2 regions of the Psychrobacillus sp. FSL H8-0510 genome follow, and region 1 is predicted to be linked to the other one. Evidence: a T-box and tRNA genes for the amino acid it is inferred to sense, from the RefSeq annotation. Region 1 holds a T-box; the other holds one or more tRNA genes.
The links. The T-box of region 1 lies ahead of pheS (phenylalanine--tRNA ligase subunit alpha). A T-box ahead of a tRNA ligase gene usually reads a tRNA of that ligase, here a tRNA-Phe.
Positions count from the first base shown of each region.

Region 2: it has a tRNA-Phe gene. The T-box ahead of pheS (phenylalanine--tRNA ligase subunit alpha) is inferred to sense a tRNA for this amino acid. The anticodon was not compared.

Region 1 is NZ_JBBOYZ010000001.1:2,436,876-2,445,025, forward strand. It holds gene pheT (phenylalanine--tRNA ligase subunit beta) at 1-1,378, opposite strand, end outside; gene pheS (phenylalanine--tRNA ligase subunit alpha) at 1,392-2,429, opposite strand; T-box leader at 2,551-2,784, opposite strand; gene MHI40_RS12350 (TrmH family RNA methyltransferase) at 2,837-3,601, opposite strand; gene sspI (small acid-soluble spore protein SspI) at 3,692-3,901, shown strand; gene MHI40_RS12360 (FAD-binding oxidoreductase) at 4,154-5,539, shown strand; gene MHI40_RS12365 (bile acid:sodium symporter family protein) at 5,549-6,541, shown strand; gene argF (ornithine carbamoyltransferase) at 6,836-7,801, opposite strand; gene MHI40_RS12375 (hypothetical protein) at 8,150-8,150, shown strand, end outside.
Region 2 is NZ_JBBOYZ010000001.1:2,606,690-2,614,839, forward strand. It holds gene MHI40_RS13155 (isochorismate synthase) at 1-197, opposite strand, end outside; gene MHI40_RS13160 (1,4-dihydroxy-2-naphthoate polyprenyltransferase) at 350-1,261, shown strand; gene MHI40_RS13165 (hypothetical protein) at 1,313-2,152, opposite strand; tRNA gene MHI40_RS13170 (tRNA-Glu) at 2,362-2,433, opposite strand; tRNA gene MHI40_RS13175 (tRNA-Ser) at 2,440-2,530, opposite strand; tRNA gene MHI40_RS13180 (tRNA-Asn) at 2,536-2,610, opposite strand; tRNA gene MHI40_RS13185 (tRNA-Ile) at 2,615-2,691, opposite strand; tRNA gene MHI40_RS13190 (tRNA-Gly) at 2,699-2,772, opposite strand; tRNA gene MHI40_RS13195 (tRNA-Phe) at 2,779-2,854, opposite strand; tRNA gene MHI40_RS13200 (tRNA-Asp) at 2,929-3,004, opposite strand; tRNA gene MHI40_RS13205 (tRNA-Met) at 3,008-3,082, opposite strand; tRNA gene MHI40_RS13210 (tRNA-Ser) at 3,135-3,227, opposite strand; tRNA gene MHI40_RS13215 (tRNA-Ile) at 3,238-3,314, opposite strand; tRNA gene MHI40_RS13220 (tRNA-Met) at 3,321-3,394, opposite strand; tRNA gene MHI40_RS13225 (tRNA-Ala) at 3,420-3,495, opposite strand; tRNA gene MHI40_RS13230 (tRNA-Pro) at 3,508-3,584, opposite strand; tRNA gene MHI40_RS13235 (tRNA-Arg) at 3,590-3,666, opposite strand; tRNA gene MHI40_RS13240 (tRNA-Leu) at 3,682-3,770, opposite strand; tRNA gene MHI40_RS13245 (tRNA-Gly) at 3,786-3,860, opposite strand; tRNA gene MHI40_RS13250 (tRNA-Leu) at 3,878-3,962, opposite strand; tRNA gene MHI40_RS13255 (tRNA-Lys) at 3,987-4,059, opposite strand; tRNA gene MHI40_RS13260 (tRNA-Thr) at 4,066-4,141, opposite strand; tRNA gene MHI40_RS13265 (tRNA-Val) at 4,155-4,230, opposite strand; rRNA gene rrf (5S ribosomal RNA) at 4,256-4,371, opposite strand; rRNA gene MHI40_RS13275 (23S ribosomal RNA) at 4,493-7,421, opposite strand; rRNA gene MHI40_RS13280 (16S ribosomal RNA) at 7,617-8,150, opposite strand, start outside.

The DNA.
Region 1 (8,150 bases):
GACGACGAGTTGGCGCTTTAATGTACAAAAGACCATTCGCTGCTTGGTAGTCAAATTTCAATCTAGTTAAAATTGATGTCATATCCTCTAAGGATATTTTCATCCCTAAACGGTTATTGATGAAGTCCGGAGATACAACCACTTCAGCTGGAGTTTTGTCTAGCTCATCAACCATTACTGAACCAGCTAACACTTCTCCTCCTGCTAACTCTGCAAGAAGACTTGCTGCACGTTCTGCCGCAAGAATTACACGGTTAGGATCGACACCTTTTTCAAAACGCGCACTCGCATCACTGCGTAGGTTGTGATCTTTTGAAGTTTGACGAACTGATCCGCTAGCAAAGTATGCTGCCTCGATAACTACCGTTGTCGTACCATTATGAACTTCCGAATTAGCCCCACCCATTACACCGGCAATGGCAATTGGCTCTTTACCGTTTGTAATAACTAAATGATTCGATTTTAATGTACGTTCTTGATCATCAAGGGTAACAATTTTTTCCCCTTCACTTGCAAGACGAACAACAATTTCTTTCGTTTCTAGACGATCATAGTCAAATGCATGTAGAGGCTGACCGTATTCCATCAATACATAGTTCGTAATATCTACTACATTATTATGTGGACGAACACCTGCAGCCATTAAACGATGTTGTAACCAAAGTGGTGATTCTTTCACTTGAATATTCTTCACAACTTTTGCAATATACATTGGATTTTCTTCCATTGCCTCTACTTTTAAGTTCAAATAATCAGAGGCTTTTTCATTGCTTTCCGAATAAGATGCTTCAGGATACTGCATATCCTCAGATAAAATTGCACCAACTTCATAAGCAACTCCGAGCATACTTAATGCGTCCGAACGGTTAGGCGTTAACCCAAGTTCTAAAACTACATCATCTAAGCCTAGTAATGGGAGTACACTTTCCCCTGGAACTGCTGTTTCCGGAAGAACATAAATTCCATCCGCATACGCTTTAGAAACAAGGCGTCCTTCAATCCCTAATTCTTGAAGCGAACAAATCATACCGTTTGATTCTTCTCCGCGAAGCTTGGCTTTTTTAATCTTCATGCCGCCTGGAAGTACTGCTCCTGGACGAGCAACGATTACTTTTTGTCCTGCTTCTACATTAGGTGCTCCACAGATAATTTGAGTAGTCTCTTCGCCAACATCTACCTGACAAATATTCAGCTTATCCGCTTCCGGATGTTTCACTTTTTCTTTTACATACCCAACGACAACATTTGTCATTCCATGAGAACGATCAATCACAGCATCCACTTCAATACCTGCACGTGTGATTTTCTCTCCTAAATCTTTTGGATCTAACCCTTGTGTATTTACATATTCTGATAACCATTTCGTCGAAACTAACATGTCAAATTCCTCCTTACACTTCTGTTCGGTGGAATTGCGATAAGAAACGCACATCATTCGTATAGAAATGACGAATATCTTCCACTCCATATTTCAACATTGCAATACGTTCTGGACCCATACCAAATGCAAATCCAGAAAGTTTTTTAGAATCATATCCAGCCATCTCTAAGACGTTTGGATGAACCATACCTGCACCTAAAATTTCAATCCACCCTGTTTTCTTACAAACGTTACAACCATCGCCGCCACATTTAAAACAGGAAATATCCATTTCAACCGAAGGCTCTGTGAATGGGAAAAAGCTTGGGCGCAGACGAATTTCACGATCGTCCCCGAACATTTTCTTCGCAAATATAGAAAGAGTACCTTTCAGGTCGCTCATTCGAATATTTTCACCGATTACAAGCCCTTCAATTTGTGTGAATTGATGTGAGTGCGTTGCATCATCATTATCACGACGATACACTTTACCAGGGCATATAATTTTGATCGGTTGCCCTTCTTTTGCTTCCATCGTTCTTGCTTGAACTGGAGAAGTATGTGTACGTAAAAGAATATCCTCTGAAATATAGAAAGAATCCTGCATATCACGAGCTGGATGACCTTTTGGTAGGTTCAACGCTTCGAAATTATAATAGTCTTTCTCTACTTCTGGACCTTCCGCAATTTCATACCCCATGCTGATAAATAAATCTTCAATCTCTTCTACTACACGAGTAAGTGGATGATGATTTCCAGTCTTAATAGGGCGACCTGGTAATGTTACATCAATAGATTCTTTTTCTAGCTGTTCATTAATGGCTTGTTCTTGTAGTAAAGTCATACGAGCTTCTAATACAGTAGTTACTTCTTCACGTACTACATTTACTAGTGCCCCCATTTTTGGACGCTCTTCTGCTGGAAGTTTACCCATTCCTTTTAGAAGGTCCGTAATCGGTCCTTTTTTCCCTAAGTAGGCAACACGCACGTCATTTAGTTCTTTGACGCTCGCTGAAGCTTCAATTTTTTGTAGTACTTCTTCTTTTAACTGTTGAAGTTGTGCTTCCATGTTATTGATCTCTCCTTAATCAAATTCGCCTTGTCTGATTGGACAACAAATTTTGCACCTTATCTCGCTAAGAAGTATCCCTTCTCAAAATATGTACAAAATAAAAAATCCCCGCCCCTATAAAAGGGACGAGGACTAATTTCGCGGTACCACCCTGATTATTGCACAAAAACAGTGTGCAATCACTCAATTCGACTAACGGCTCTACACCGGCACACCTTTACAGCAATTGCTGGTCCCGGTGGCAGCTAACGGGGTGAACTTCTATATGCATTCTCTAGTTACACTTTCAGTCAAGGTGTAAAATCCCTTATGTCGAATTGGCATATATACTTTTCCCGATGACAGCTTTTATATATCATATTACATCTATTATACGGACTTTAGTATTTTTGTTCAAGTCTGATTTATTTTAAAGTAAGGCCATATAACAGAATTCCAGTAGCTACTGCAACGTTTAGTGATTCTGCTTGTCCCAATAGAGGAACGATAATATTTTGATCGGTTTGCTCGAGAAGCTCTTTGTTCATACCACTACCTTCATTTCCAACGATTAACGCAAACGCATCCACTTTTTTCACTTCATGATAAGGAGTAGAATTTTCAAAAGCTGTGCCAAATACGGTTACTTTTCGTTCTTTCAACTTCTCAACCCAGTCAGGAAGATTTCCTTTAATAATTGGCACATGAAAATGTGATCCTTGTGCTGACCGTAACGTTTTTGAATTGTAGGCATCTGCAGATCCTTTTCCAAGAATAACAGCATCAATCCCAGCAGCATCTGCAGTCCGAATCATTGTACCGATGTTCCCTGGATCCTGCACAGCATCTATTAACAATAGACGACTCCAGTTATCATGCTCTTCTTCCTTCACAGTTTGTTGTTTACAATGTGCAAATATACCTTGTGTATGCTCTGTTTCCGCAAGTTCTTTCTTAATCACATCATTTATTTCGACAATTTCTAAATTGTCTACATCCCAACTGTTAGGAATTTCACTATTATCACTGATCATGATTGTTAACACATTTTCTTTTTGTTTTATCGCTTCTTCAATTAGGTGATAACCTTCTATTAGAAATTCGCCACTTTTATCTCGCTCTTTGCGTACGCTTAATAATTTTTTCCAATGCTTTACTAGCGTATTTTGGGGTGATTCAATTCGTTTCATCTATATGTAACCGCCTTTTTTATATAAGTGTAACAAAATCATGTATAACTGGCGAGAGTTTGGGGAAGATAATTGCGAGGAGTGATGAAAATGGATTTTCAAATTAGAGAAGCGATAACTGCTAATATGAAAGGTCACACTGCATCAGACATTCGCGGTGTAGTAGAAGATGCTATCCAAAAAGGCGAAGAACATTTACTACCTGGACTTGGTGTATTTTTTGAGAAATGGTGGAACATGACAGACGAATCTAACAAACAATCTGTATTAAACGAATTGGCAACTGCATTTGCAAAATGAATGAAATTCCGTGGAGATAAAAAATCTTCGCGGAATTTTTGTTTAGTCAAAATATTTTTAAAATTAAATAAAACGCTTACAACACTATTACACTAGTTTTTAAAGCCAATATGCAATATATTAATTTACTTTTATATCCATATAATACAATTTCCTTAGTTTACCTTTTCATTATTAATGATTATAATCATTTTATTGGAATCCTTCTAAATATTCTAATAAATATATCATTCTATTAAAGAGGCGAATAAAGTGAGTACATCTATTGAAAATATTTTACCTGAACTAAAAAAAGTTTTAAAAGAAGACCAGGTTTCAATCAATCTAACCGTAAGAGAATTACATAGCAAAGATGAGTCGTATCATGAGATATGTCTTCCTGACATAGTTGTATTTCCGAAAAACACGAATGAGGTTAGTGAAATTATGAAACTAGCCAATCATTATCAGATTCCCGTCGTCCCTTTTGGACGTGGTTCCAGTTTAGAAGGTCATATAATTCCGTATGATAACGGAATTACAATTGACTTCTCTTTAATGGATAAAATATTGGAGGTGCGAGAAAATGATTTACTAGTAAAGGTACAACCTGGGGTGACACGTTCACAATTAAACAAAGAACTAAAAAAGTATGGACTGTTCTTCTCCGTAGACCCTGGAGCAGATGCAACACTCGGTGGAATGGCTGCTACTAATGCAAGTGGGACTACAACTGTTAAATATGGTGTCATGCGTGATCAAGTTCGTGATTTAGAAGTTGTCCTTGCAGATGGAACTGTTATACACACGGGAAGTTTAGCGGCAAAATCAGCATCTGGGTTCCACTTAAACGGACTATTTGTTGGCTCGGAAGGGACACTAGGTTGTTTTACTGAGTTAACACTAAGAGTATATGGTATACCTGAATTTACTACTGCAGCTCGAGCAGTATTCCCTTCTGTTCAAAGCGCGGTAGAAGCCGTCACTTCTATTTTACAGACTGGAATTCCAATAGCACGCGTAGAATTAGTCGACGAAGAATCGGTTCGCCAAGTAAATCGTTTTAGCGAAACGAATTATGTAGAAAGCCCAACCTTATTTTTAGAATTTGACGGAAATGAAGCAGGACTAAAACAAGATGTCGAGTTTACAAAAGAAATAATGGAAGACCATGGCTGCGTGGATATTCAATTCGAAACCGATAATACAGCACGGACAAAGCTTTGGGATGCTAGACATAACCTAGCCTATGCTTATATTCACGGAAATGTCGGCAAAAAGATGATGGTTACCGATGTATGTGTTCCTATTTCGGAACTAGCTGATGCAGTCGTATATGCACGTAATGAATTAAGCTCGATTGGACTCATAGGCGGACTTACTGGGCATGTCGGAGATGGAAATTTCCACGCGATTCTGATGATTGACATGACTGATGCATTGGAAGTTGCGAAGGCAGAATCTTTCAATGAAAAAATTGTTCATTATGCTTTGGAGCGTAACGGCACTTGTACAGGAGAACACGGGGTTGGTATTGGCAAACAAAAATACCAAGCTTTAGAGCACGGAGCAGCCTTACAGGTGATGGAAAAAATTAAAATAGCTCTCGATCCAAACAATATATTAAATCCAAAAAAAATCGTAAATATAGAAAGTTAGGTGTATAACATGAAATTGTTAGAGTCCATTAGTAATTTTGCAGGTAAGTATTTTGCTTTTCTCGTAATTATTGTTGCAGTTGTAGCATTTTTAATACCGGAAACATTTTTACCATTTGGAAAGTATATTACGATTTTACTAGGTATTGTTATGTTTGGGATGGGTTTGACTTTAAAGGCTGTCGATTTCAAGTTAATCGCAACACACCCTAAACCAGTAATATTCGGCGTAGTTGCACAGTTTCTAATAATGCCAATTACCGCTTTTGGCATTGCATATTTGTTGAATTTGCCTAGTGAATTAGCAGCCGGACTAGTATTACTTGGTTCTGTACCCGGAGGGACTGCATCTAATGTAATGGTTTATTTGGCTAAAGGTAATGTTCCACTTTCTATAACGATGACATCCTTCTCTACACTGCTAGCTCCTTTACTAACACCAGCATTATTGCTTTTATTTGCAGGACAGTGGATGCCAGTAAATGCAGTTGATATGTTTAGGTCCATAATACAAGTAATTATTGTTCCAATCATCCTTGGATTATTAGTGAAGAAGTTGTTCCCTACTGTTGTAGAGAAGAGTATAAACGTAGTACCCTTAATTTCAGTATTAGCAATTATCACGATTGTTTCTGCTGTTGTTGCAGGAAATGTAGATAATATTGCTTCTGCTGGGTTACTAGTATTTTTAGGAGTGTTCTTGCATAATGGAGCAGGCTTACTGCTAGGATATTATGCCGCAAAAATCATGGGATTATCGGAGTTAGATCGACGAGCAATTTCTATTGAGGTAGGCATGCAAAACTCTGGATTAGGAGTAGCACTTGCAACCGCTCATCTAGGACCACTTGCAGCATTACCAAGTGCATTAGGTGCTGTATGGCATAATATTTCTGGACCGATCTTAGCCACTTACTGGTCTAAACGTCCTGTGAAGGAAGAAGCAAAAGAGAACACTGTAAATTCTAGTGACAGCACAACAACAAAAGCCCAATTTGAATAAACTTCATTATTTTGAGTAGAGTGCAGGCCACTCTACTTTTTTATTGGACTGGCCGACTTGTATTGCCTAAAAAAGCTAACTCGATAGTGAAATGAAGCATAAAAAAATTGTCTTAATCGTCGACATAATCGACAACTAAGACATTTTTTATGTAATAAAGAGTGATTCAGCGTCTCCCGAATCACTCTTCCTATGTAGTGATGAAGCTATCCATCTTGATAAGCAGCATCACGGAAATATTTATACTTACAAATGAATAGACAAACCCTGCCTTCTCCATTTGGTGAAACCTTTTTAAGCCATAACCGATGCAAGTACTGCTTTTTGTGCATGCAAGCGATTTTCTGCTTGTTGGAAAATATAAGAATTAGGACCATCAATTACAGAGCTCGCAACCTCTTCCTCACGATGAGCAGGTAAGCAATGCAAAAACATATAATCGTCTTTTGCATTTGACACTAATGCATCATTAATCTGGAAGTCTTTAAAATCAGCCAGTCTTTTTACCGTTTCATCTTCTTGACCCATCGAAGTCCAGACATCTGTATATACGACATCCGCATTAACTGCTGCTTCAATTGGATCATTCGATACGAACAGCGACCCACCATTTTCTAAAGCAATTGCCTTAGCTTTTTCTAGTATTTGCTCATTAGCTTCATAGCCAACTGGTGTTGCTACCGCAATATGCATTCCCATATTGGCAGCTGCTATCACTAGTGAATGTGCGACATTGTTTCCATCCCCTATATATGCAAGCTTCAAGCCAGCGGTATATCCTTTCACTTCATGAATCGTTAAGATATCTGCAAGTGCCTGGCACGGGTGAAAAATATCTGTTAATCCATTAATTACAGGAATACTAGCATGCTCGGCAAGTTCTTTAACCATCGCATGTGAATTTGCACGGATCATGATTCCATCTAAATAACCAGATAATACGTGCCCTGTATCATATACAGATTCGCCACGCCCAATCTGTAAATCACGTGCATTCATGAACATACCATTACCACCTAGCTGCTTCATGCCTACTTCAAAGGAGATTCTTGTACGGGTTGAATGTTTCTCAAAAATCATCCCTAAAGTTTTACCTTCCAATAAAGGAGGACATTTACCAGCCTTCGTCAACATCTTCAAGTCAACTGCTAACTGGATTAGGTCCGTTATTTCCTCCTTAGAGTAATCTAAAAGTGTTAATAGGTCTTTCCCCTTTAAACTATCCACTACTTTTAAATTCACCCACTCAAGTAACTTCATTTATAAAAACTCCTTTTTCCGTATATTTATGTAATTTTTATTATATGTCTGAATAAATATAAAGTCAAGTGCATTTATATACATTAATAAAATTTAAATTCCTTCCTATTCTTTTCGCCTCTTTATGCTTCCCACTTCATGGTTTTACTTCATTTTCTGTTTTTGGAAAATCTAATGAACACCTAAAAATATGTGGCAAGAGAAGAAGCGCATAACAATAAAAATAAAATAAAAAGGCTAAGTTAAAGGCTAGGGTTGTTTTTTTTGTGAAGCGACGTAGTTTGTGAGATGTTACACTTAAACTACGAAGCGGGGCAGTTTAATGAGATAACTAAAGGAGTGTTTTTTG
Region 2 (8,150 bases), 170 kb from region 1:
AAGTTATTTGTAATAGTATGAGCATGTCCCAATCCTACTAAGGTCAATGTCTTCTCTTTGTTTTGCCAAAAATAACGTTTCCCTTTATATAATTCATCCCCTGCTTCAAAAAAAGCTTGTGCAGATAATCTTGATACTTCTATTGTTTCCGTATAAAAACGGTATTTTGTATTAATGGTACCGGTGGTTTTCGGCATAAATATGACCTCCGTTTAGTAACTACTCTTTTATCTAGGTTAACTAATTTACTCTACCTTTAATCATACATCTTTCTACACATTTCAGCACACATTTAGCTATAAATTTATGTTAAAATTGATATTGGATTCTTTTAAAGGAGAGAAAAAATATGTCACACGAATTTCAAGCTGACAAGGGCTGGCGCGTATGGTGGAAACTGACAAGACCACATACCCTAACTGCCTCATTTGCACCAGTTTTTCTTGGTACAATGATTGCCCTATACGAGGCAAATATTGATTGGCTATTGTTTATTGCTATGTTATTAGCTTGTCTACTGATACAAGCTGCTACAAATATGTTTAATGAGTATTATGATTTTGTACGAGGTCTCGATAGCGAGGAATCGGTCGGTATTGGTGGGGCAATTGTTAGGAATGGTGTAAAACCCAAAACGGTAATGCAACTAGCTCTATTGCTATATGTAATAGCTGCTATATTAGGTATCTATATTTGTTATGAAAGTTCTTGGCTATTATTAATAGTCGGTGCAATTTCTATGGCAGTGGGATATTTCTATACTGGGGGACCTTACCCTATTTCTAGTACTCCCTTTGGTGAGCTTTTCAGTGGGTTATTTATGGGGATGCTTATTGTTTTAATTGCAGTTTATATTCAAGTAGGTTCAGTGCCTTTATTCGCTGTATTTTTATCTGTACCAAGTGCTCTGCTAGTAGCAGCAATCATGCTATCTAATAATATTCGCGATTTAGTAGAAGACACAATAGGCGGACGAAAAACGATGGCTATATTAGTTGGTCGGAAAACAGCAATTACAATTCTAGCTTCCTATTTTGTTTTGTCTTACCTATGGATTATAGGTTTAGTAGTTTTGCAAATAATAACTCCATGGAGTTTATTAGTTTTATTGAGTTTAAAAAAACCTATACATGCGATAAAATTATTTAAACAAACAGAAAATCCAGTTAAAGTTGCGCCTGCTATGAAAGACACCGCTCTTACGAATACGATTTTTGTATTCCTTTTAGGCTTAGGTCTATTGATTGGCTATTATTTATAATATTTTAAAAAACCAGAATGCTAGTAAAAAGCTAGCACTCTGGTTTTTTTCTTATTTATAGGATAATAACTCTGCTTTAAGTACACCTTTTTTATCGACAAGCTTGATAATTCCGATTCCAGGTGCGATATAGAACGTGTAGCCATAGTTTGTGCGAACAACTACCACGTTTTGGAATGTTCCGGCTTTTACTTTAACCGTACTAGTAGTACTTTCCACATTTACATTATAAAAAGCTTGACTGTTGTCCTCTGTTAAATAATATTCTTTCGTTGTTTTTCCTTCAATCAATGGAAAAGCAATATCAAGTATGGCCCAATCTGTATGACCTACCCCAAATATTAAACGATCTTTATGTTCAATATAAGTAAAACTATTTAGGGAATTACCTTTCTTCATTAAAAAAGCTTCCGTCACATCGTATTCAGAATTATAGGAATCACTAACAGTAAATTCATTTTGTGTATTTTCAGTAAAGCTTGGAGAATAAACAAGCTTCATCCCTGCTTTTGGAGTTAGCCCACCAATTACTTCTTTATTAAGCAAAGCTAGCTTACTTTTAGATGGAGTTTCATATTTCACTTTAGAACCTTTTTGTACGAAACTACTTGCCCCTACTCCATATAAGCCACCATTTGTTCCCTTATACGTATAGACTCTATATTCATCACCTTTTTTTAGTGTGCGTACTTTATTAAGTGATCCATTGGAGCCAACTTTAACTAAATTCGTGTCTGCAAGAATTGTTACTTTACCTATTTGCCCTTGTTTTAACTCTGTTTTTCCCCACATAACTTTGTTTGTAGCTGCGTCTGCTTGCATGTTACCTAAGCTTGTGAAGCCTACCGCTAGTACAAGTATGAGCATAACTTTACTAAATTTTTGAAACAACTATAACCTCTCCCTTCATTGGAAATTATATCATATTTTAAAACCACTATAAATATAACCTTAGGTTCATTATTCATGCGGTATCACTGGTCATTATGTTGTATACATTCTATTGACTGACCTTTCCATACATAGAAAAAGGGAAAGGAATAAAATAAAAGTTAAACATAAAAAAAGGTAACCAATGATTGGTTACCTTTTTTTGAGTATGACCCCTACGGGATTCGAACCCGTGTTACCGCCGTGAAAGGGCGGTGTCTTAACCGCTTGACCAAGGGGCCAATATATGGCGGAGAAGGAGGGATTTGAACCCTCGCGCCGGTTGCCCGACCTACACCCTTAGCAGGGGCGCCTCTTCAGCCACTTGAGTACTTCCCCATATATGGCTCCGAAGGTAGGACTCGAACCTACGACCAATCGATTAACAGTCGATTGCTCTACCACTGAGCTACTTCGGAATAATGGTGGGCCTAAATGGACTCGAACCATCGACCTCACGCTTATCAGGCGTGCGCTCTAACCAGCTGAGCTATAGGCCCATTATTTTGGAGCGGGTGAAGAGAATCGAACTCTCATCATCAGCTTGGAAGGCTGAGGTTTTACCACTAAACTACACCCGCATTAAATGGTGGCTCAGGACGGAATCGAACCGCCGACACAAGGATTTTCAGTCCTTTGCTCTACCGACTGAGCTACTGAGCCTCTTCAATCTTAAAATAAAAGCTAATTGTTTAGGCTATATTTACAATTGATATGTATTAATATTATTAAATAAATGGCGGTCCCGACCGGGATCGAACCGGCGATCTCCTGCGTGACAGGCAGGCATGTTAACCGCTACACCACGGGACCATTTGGTTGCGGGGACAGGATTTGAACCTGCGACCTTCGGGTTATGAGCCCGACGAGCTACCACTGCTCCACCCCGCGACAATAAAATACTTAAGGATTATTATTACTTCCACAAACAATAAGATAAAAATGGAGGAGGAAGAGGGATTCGAACCCCCGCGCGGTATGACCCGCCTGTCGGTTTTCAAGACCGATCCCTTCAGCCGAACTTGGGTATTCCTCCAAGACATTGTTGGTGGACCTTGCAGGACTCGAACCTGCGACCGGACGGTTATGAGCCGTCTGCTCTAACCAACTGAGCTAAAGGTCCTTAAGATGGCGGCAGAGGGAGTCGAACCCACGACCTTTCGGGTATGAACCGAGTGCTCTAGCCAACTGAGCTACACCGCCATGATTTTCAAACTAATTTTATAAATGGTGGAGCCTAGCGGGATCGAACCGCTGACCTCCTGCGTGCAAGGCAGGCGCTCTCCCAGCTGAGCTAAGGCCCCATAAATAATAACTGGTCGGGAAGACAGGATTCGAACCTGCGACCCCTTGGTCCCAAACCAAGTGCTCTACCAAGCTGAGCTACTTCCCGTTATATGGTGCGCTCGGCAGGACTCGAACCTGCAACCTCTTGATTCGTAGTCAAGTGCTCTATCCAATTGAGCTACGAGCGCAATGTTTCAAAAAAGTGGTGCCGAGGACCGGAATCGAACCGGTACGGTAGTCACCTACCGCAGGATTTTAAGTCCTGTGCGTCTGCCAGTTCCGCCACCCCGGCACTTTAGTGAATCTTTGGAGCGGAAGACGAGGTTCGAACTCGCGACCCCCACCTTGGCAAGGTGGTGTTCTACCACTGAACTACTTCCGCTCGGTTATTAAATTAAATGGTGCGGGTGAAGGGAGTCGAACCCCCACGCCTTGCGGCGCTAGATCCTAAGTCTAGTGCGTCTGCCAGTTCCGCCACACCCGCATACATAATTCACTGAAAAAGTGATGAGCCATGTAGGATTCGAACCTACGACCCTCTGATTAAAAGTCAGATGCTCTACCAACTGAGCTAATGGCTCGGAAAATGGTGCCGGAGAAAGGACTTGAACCCTCAACCTACTGATTACAAGTCAGTTGCTCTACCAGTTGAGCTACTCCGGCAGGAGTAAATATATGGTGGAGGATGACGGGCTCGAACCGCCGACCCTCTGCTTGTAAGGCAGATGCTCTCCCAGCTGAGCTAATCCTCCTGGGTAAGTTATGTATTTATTGCAAGCCCAGCGACGTCCTACTCTCACAGGGGGAACCCCCCAACTACCATCGGCGCTGAAGAGCTTAACTTCCGTGTTCGGTATGGGAACGGGTGTGACCTCTTCGCCATCATCACTAGACTTGAATAATTATTGAAAGACAAGTTTTATTATACCAACTCTGTAGAATATTACAAGAGTTATTTTAAAAAAATTTTATTCTTTCAAAACTGGATAAACGACATTGTTACGTTAAACAAATTTGGTTAAGTCCTCGATCGATTAGTATTCGTCAGCTGCACGTGTCGCCACGCTTCCACCCCGAACCTATCTACCTCATCGTCTTTGAGGGATCTTACTTACTTGCGTAATGGGAAATCTCATCTTGAGGGGGGCTTCGTGCTTAGATGCTTTCAGCACTTATCCCGTCCACACATAGCTACCCAGCGATGCTCTTGGCAGAACAACTGGTACACCAGCGGTGTGTCCATCCCGGTCCTCTCGTACTAAGGACAGCTCCTCTCAAATTTCCTACGCCCACGACGGATAGGGACCGAACTGTCTCACGACGTTCTGAACCCAGCTCGCGTACCGCTTTAATGGGCGAACAGCCCAACCCTTGGGACCGACTACAGCCCCAGGATGCGATGAGCCGACATCGAGGTGCCAAACCTCCCCGTCGATGTGGACTCTTGGGGGAGATAAGCCTGTTATCCCCGGGGTAGCTTTTATCCGTTGAGCGATGGCCCTTCCATGCGGAACCACCGGATCACTAAGCCCGTCTTTCGACCCTGCTCGACTTGTAGGTCTCGCAGTCAAGCTCCCTTCTGCCTTTACACTCTTCGAATGATTTCCAACCATTCTGAGGGAACCTTTGGGCGCCTCCGTTACACTTTAGGAGGCGACCGCCCCAGTCAAACTACCCGCCTGACACTGTCTCCTACCCGGGTTACGGGTATGGGTTAGAATTTCAATACAACCAGGGCAGTATCCCACCGACGCCTCCTCCGAAGCTGGCGCTCCGGGCTCTAAGGCTCCTGCCTATCCTGTACAAGTTGCACCAAAATTCAATATCAAGCTATAGTAAAGCTCCACGGGGTCTTTCCGTCCTGTCGCGGGTAACCTGCATCTTCACAGGTACTATAATTTCACCGAGTCTCTCGTTGAGACAGTGCCCAGATCGTTACGCCTTTCGTGCGGGTCGGAACTTACCCGACAAGGAATTTCGCTACCTTAGGACCGTTATAGTTACGGCCGCCGTTTACTGGGGCTTCAATTCGCACCTTCGCTTGCGCTAAGCACTCCTCTTAACCTTCCAGCACCGGGCAGGCGTCAGCCCATATACTTCACCTTACGGTTTTGCATAGACCTGTGTTTTTGCTAAACAGTCGCCTGGGCCTATTCACTGCGGCTCTTCTAGGCTATGAACCCAAAAGAGCACCCCTTCTCCCGAAGTTACGGGGTCATTTTGCCGAGTTCCTTAACGAGAGTTCTCTCGCTCACCTTAGGATTCTCTCCTCGACTACCTGTGTCGGTTTGCGGTACGGGCACCTTTCACCTCGCTAGAGGCTTTTCTTGGCAGTGTGAAATCAGGAACTCTAGACATACGTCCTCGCCATCACAGCTCAATGTTAAAGAATGCGGATTTGCCTACATTCACACCTTACTGCTTGGACATGCATAACCAACAGCATGCTTACCCTATCCTTCTGCGTCCCCCCATTACTCAAACGGTGGTTTGGTGGTACAGGAATATCAACCTGTTATCCATCGCCTACGCCTATCGGCCTCGGCTTAGGTCCCGACTAACCCTGAGCGGACGAGCCTTCCTCAGGAAACCTTAGTCATACGGTGGACGGGATTCTCACCCGTCTTTCGCTACTCATACCGGCATTCTCACTTCTAAGCGCTCCACCAGTCCTTCCGGTCTGACTTCAACGCCCTTAGAACGCTCTCCTACCACTGATACCAAAGGTATCAATCCACAGCTTCGGTGATTTGTTTAGCCCCGATACATTTTCGGCGCAGCGTCACTCGACCAGTGAGCTATTACGCACTCTTTAAATGATGGCTGCTTCTAAGCCAACATCCTGGTTGTCTAAGCAACGCCACATCCTTTTCCACTTAACAAATACTTTGGGACCTTAGCTGGTGGTCTGGGCTGTTTCCCTCTTGACTACGGATCTTATCACTCGCAGTCTGACTCCCAAACATAAATCATTGGCATTCGGAGTTTGTCTGAATTCGGTAACCCGGGATGGGCCCCTAGTCCAAACAGTGCTCTACCTCCAAGATTCTAACGTTTGAGGCTAGCCCTAAAGCTATTTCGGAGAGAACCAGCTATCTCCAGGTTCGATTGGAATTTCTCCGCTACCCACACCTCATCCCCGCACTTTTCAACGTGCGTGGGTTCGGACCTCCAGTAAGTGTTACCTTACCTTCATCCTGGACATGGGTAGATCACCTGGTTTCGGGTCTACGACCACATACTCATTCGCCCTATTCAGACTCGCTTTCGCTGCGGCTCCGTCTTCTCGACTTAACCTTGCATGGGATCGTAACTCGCCGGTTCATTCTACAAAAGGCACGCTATCACCCATTAACGGGCTCTAACTACTTGTAGGCACACGGTTTCAGGATCTATTTCACTCCCCTTCCGGGGTGCTTTTCACCTTTCCCTCACGGTACTGGTTCACTATCGGTCACTAGGTAGTATTTAGCCTTGGGAGATGGTCCTCCCAGATTCCGACGGAATTTCACGTGTTCCGCCGTACTCAGGATACACTCAAGAGAGAATGAATTTTAGACTACGGGGCTTTTACCCTATCCTGCGGACCTTTCCAGATCGCTTCGTCTAACTCATTCCTTTGTAACTCTATGTAGAGTGTCCTACAACCCCAAAAGGCAAGCCTTTTGGTTTGGGCTATTCCCGTTTCGCTCGCCGCTACTCAGGGAATCGAATTTTCTTTCTCTTCCTCCAGGTACTTAGATGTTTCAGTTCCCTGGGTGTGTCTCAGATGCGCTATGTATTCACGCAAATGTACTGCTCCATTACGAACAGTGGGTTTCCCCATTCGGAAATCTCCGGATCAAAGCTCACTTACAGCTCCCCGAAGCATATCGGTGTTAGTGCCGTCCTTCGTCGACTCCTAGTGCCAAGGCATTCACCGTGCGCCCTTATTAACTTAACCTAAAAGTTAAAAAGTCTTACACGTCGTGATTACGTAAATAATCACAACAGAATTTCTTGTTGTTTATTGTTTCAATGTCGTTTTATCCAGTTTTCAAAGAACAAGAGTTGAATCTTCATATAAAATGAACATTCAAAACTGAACTGCAAAACGTTAAGATACGAATAAAGATTCGTATTCCGATATTATCCTTAGAAAGGAGGTGATCCAGCCGCACCTTCCGATACGGCTACCTTGTTACGACTTCACCCCAATCATCTGTCCCACCTTCGGCGGCTGGCTCCCGTAAGGGTTACCCCACCGACTTCGGGTGTTACAAACTCTCGTGGTGTGACGGGCGGTGTGTACAAGGCCCGGGAACGTATTCACCGTGGCATGCTGATCCACGATTACTAGCGATTCCGGCTTCATGTAGGCGAGTTGCAGCCTACAATCCGAACTGAGAACGGTTTTATGGGATTTGCTCACCCTCGCGGGGTTGCGACCCTCTGTACCGTCCATTGTAGCACGTGTGTAGCCCAGGTCATAAGGGGCATGATGATTTGACGTCATCCCCACCTTCCTCCGGTTTATCACCGGCAGTCACCTTAGAGTGCCCAACTAAATGCTGGCAACTAAGATCAAGGGTTGCGCTCGTTGCGGGACTTAACCCAACATCTCACGACACGAGCTGACGACAACCATGCACCACCTGTCACCGCTGTCCCCGAAGGGAAAAGCCTATCTCTA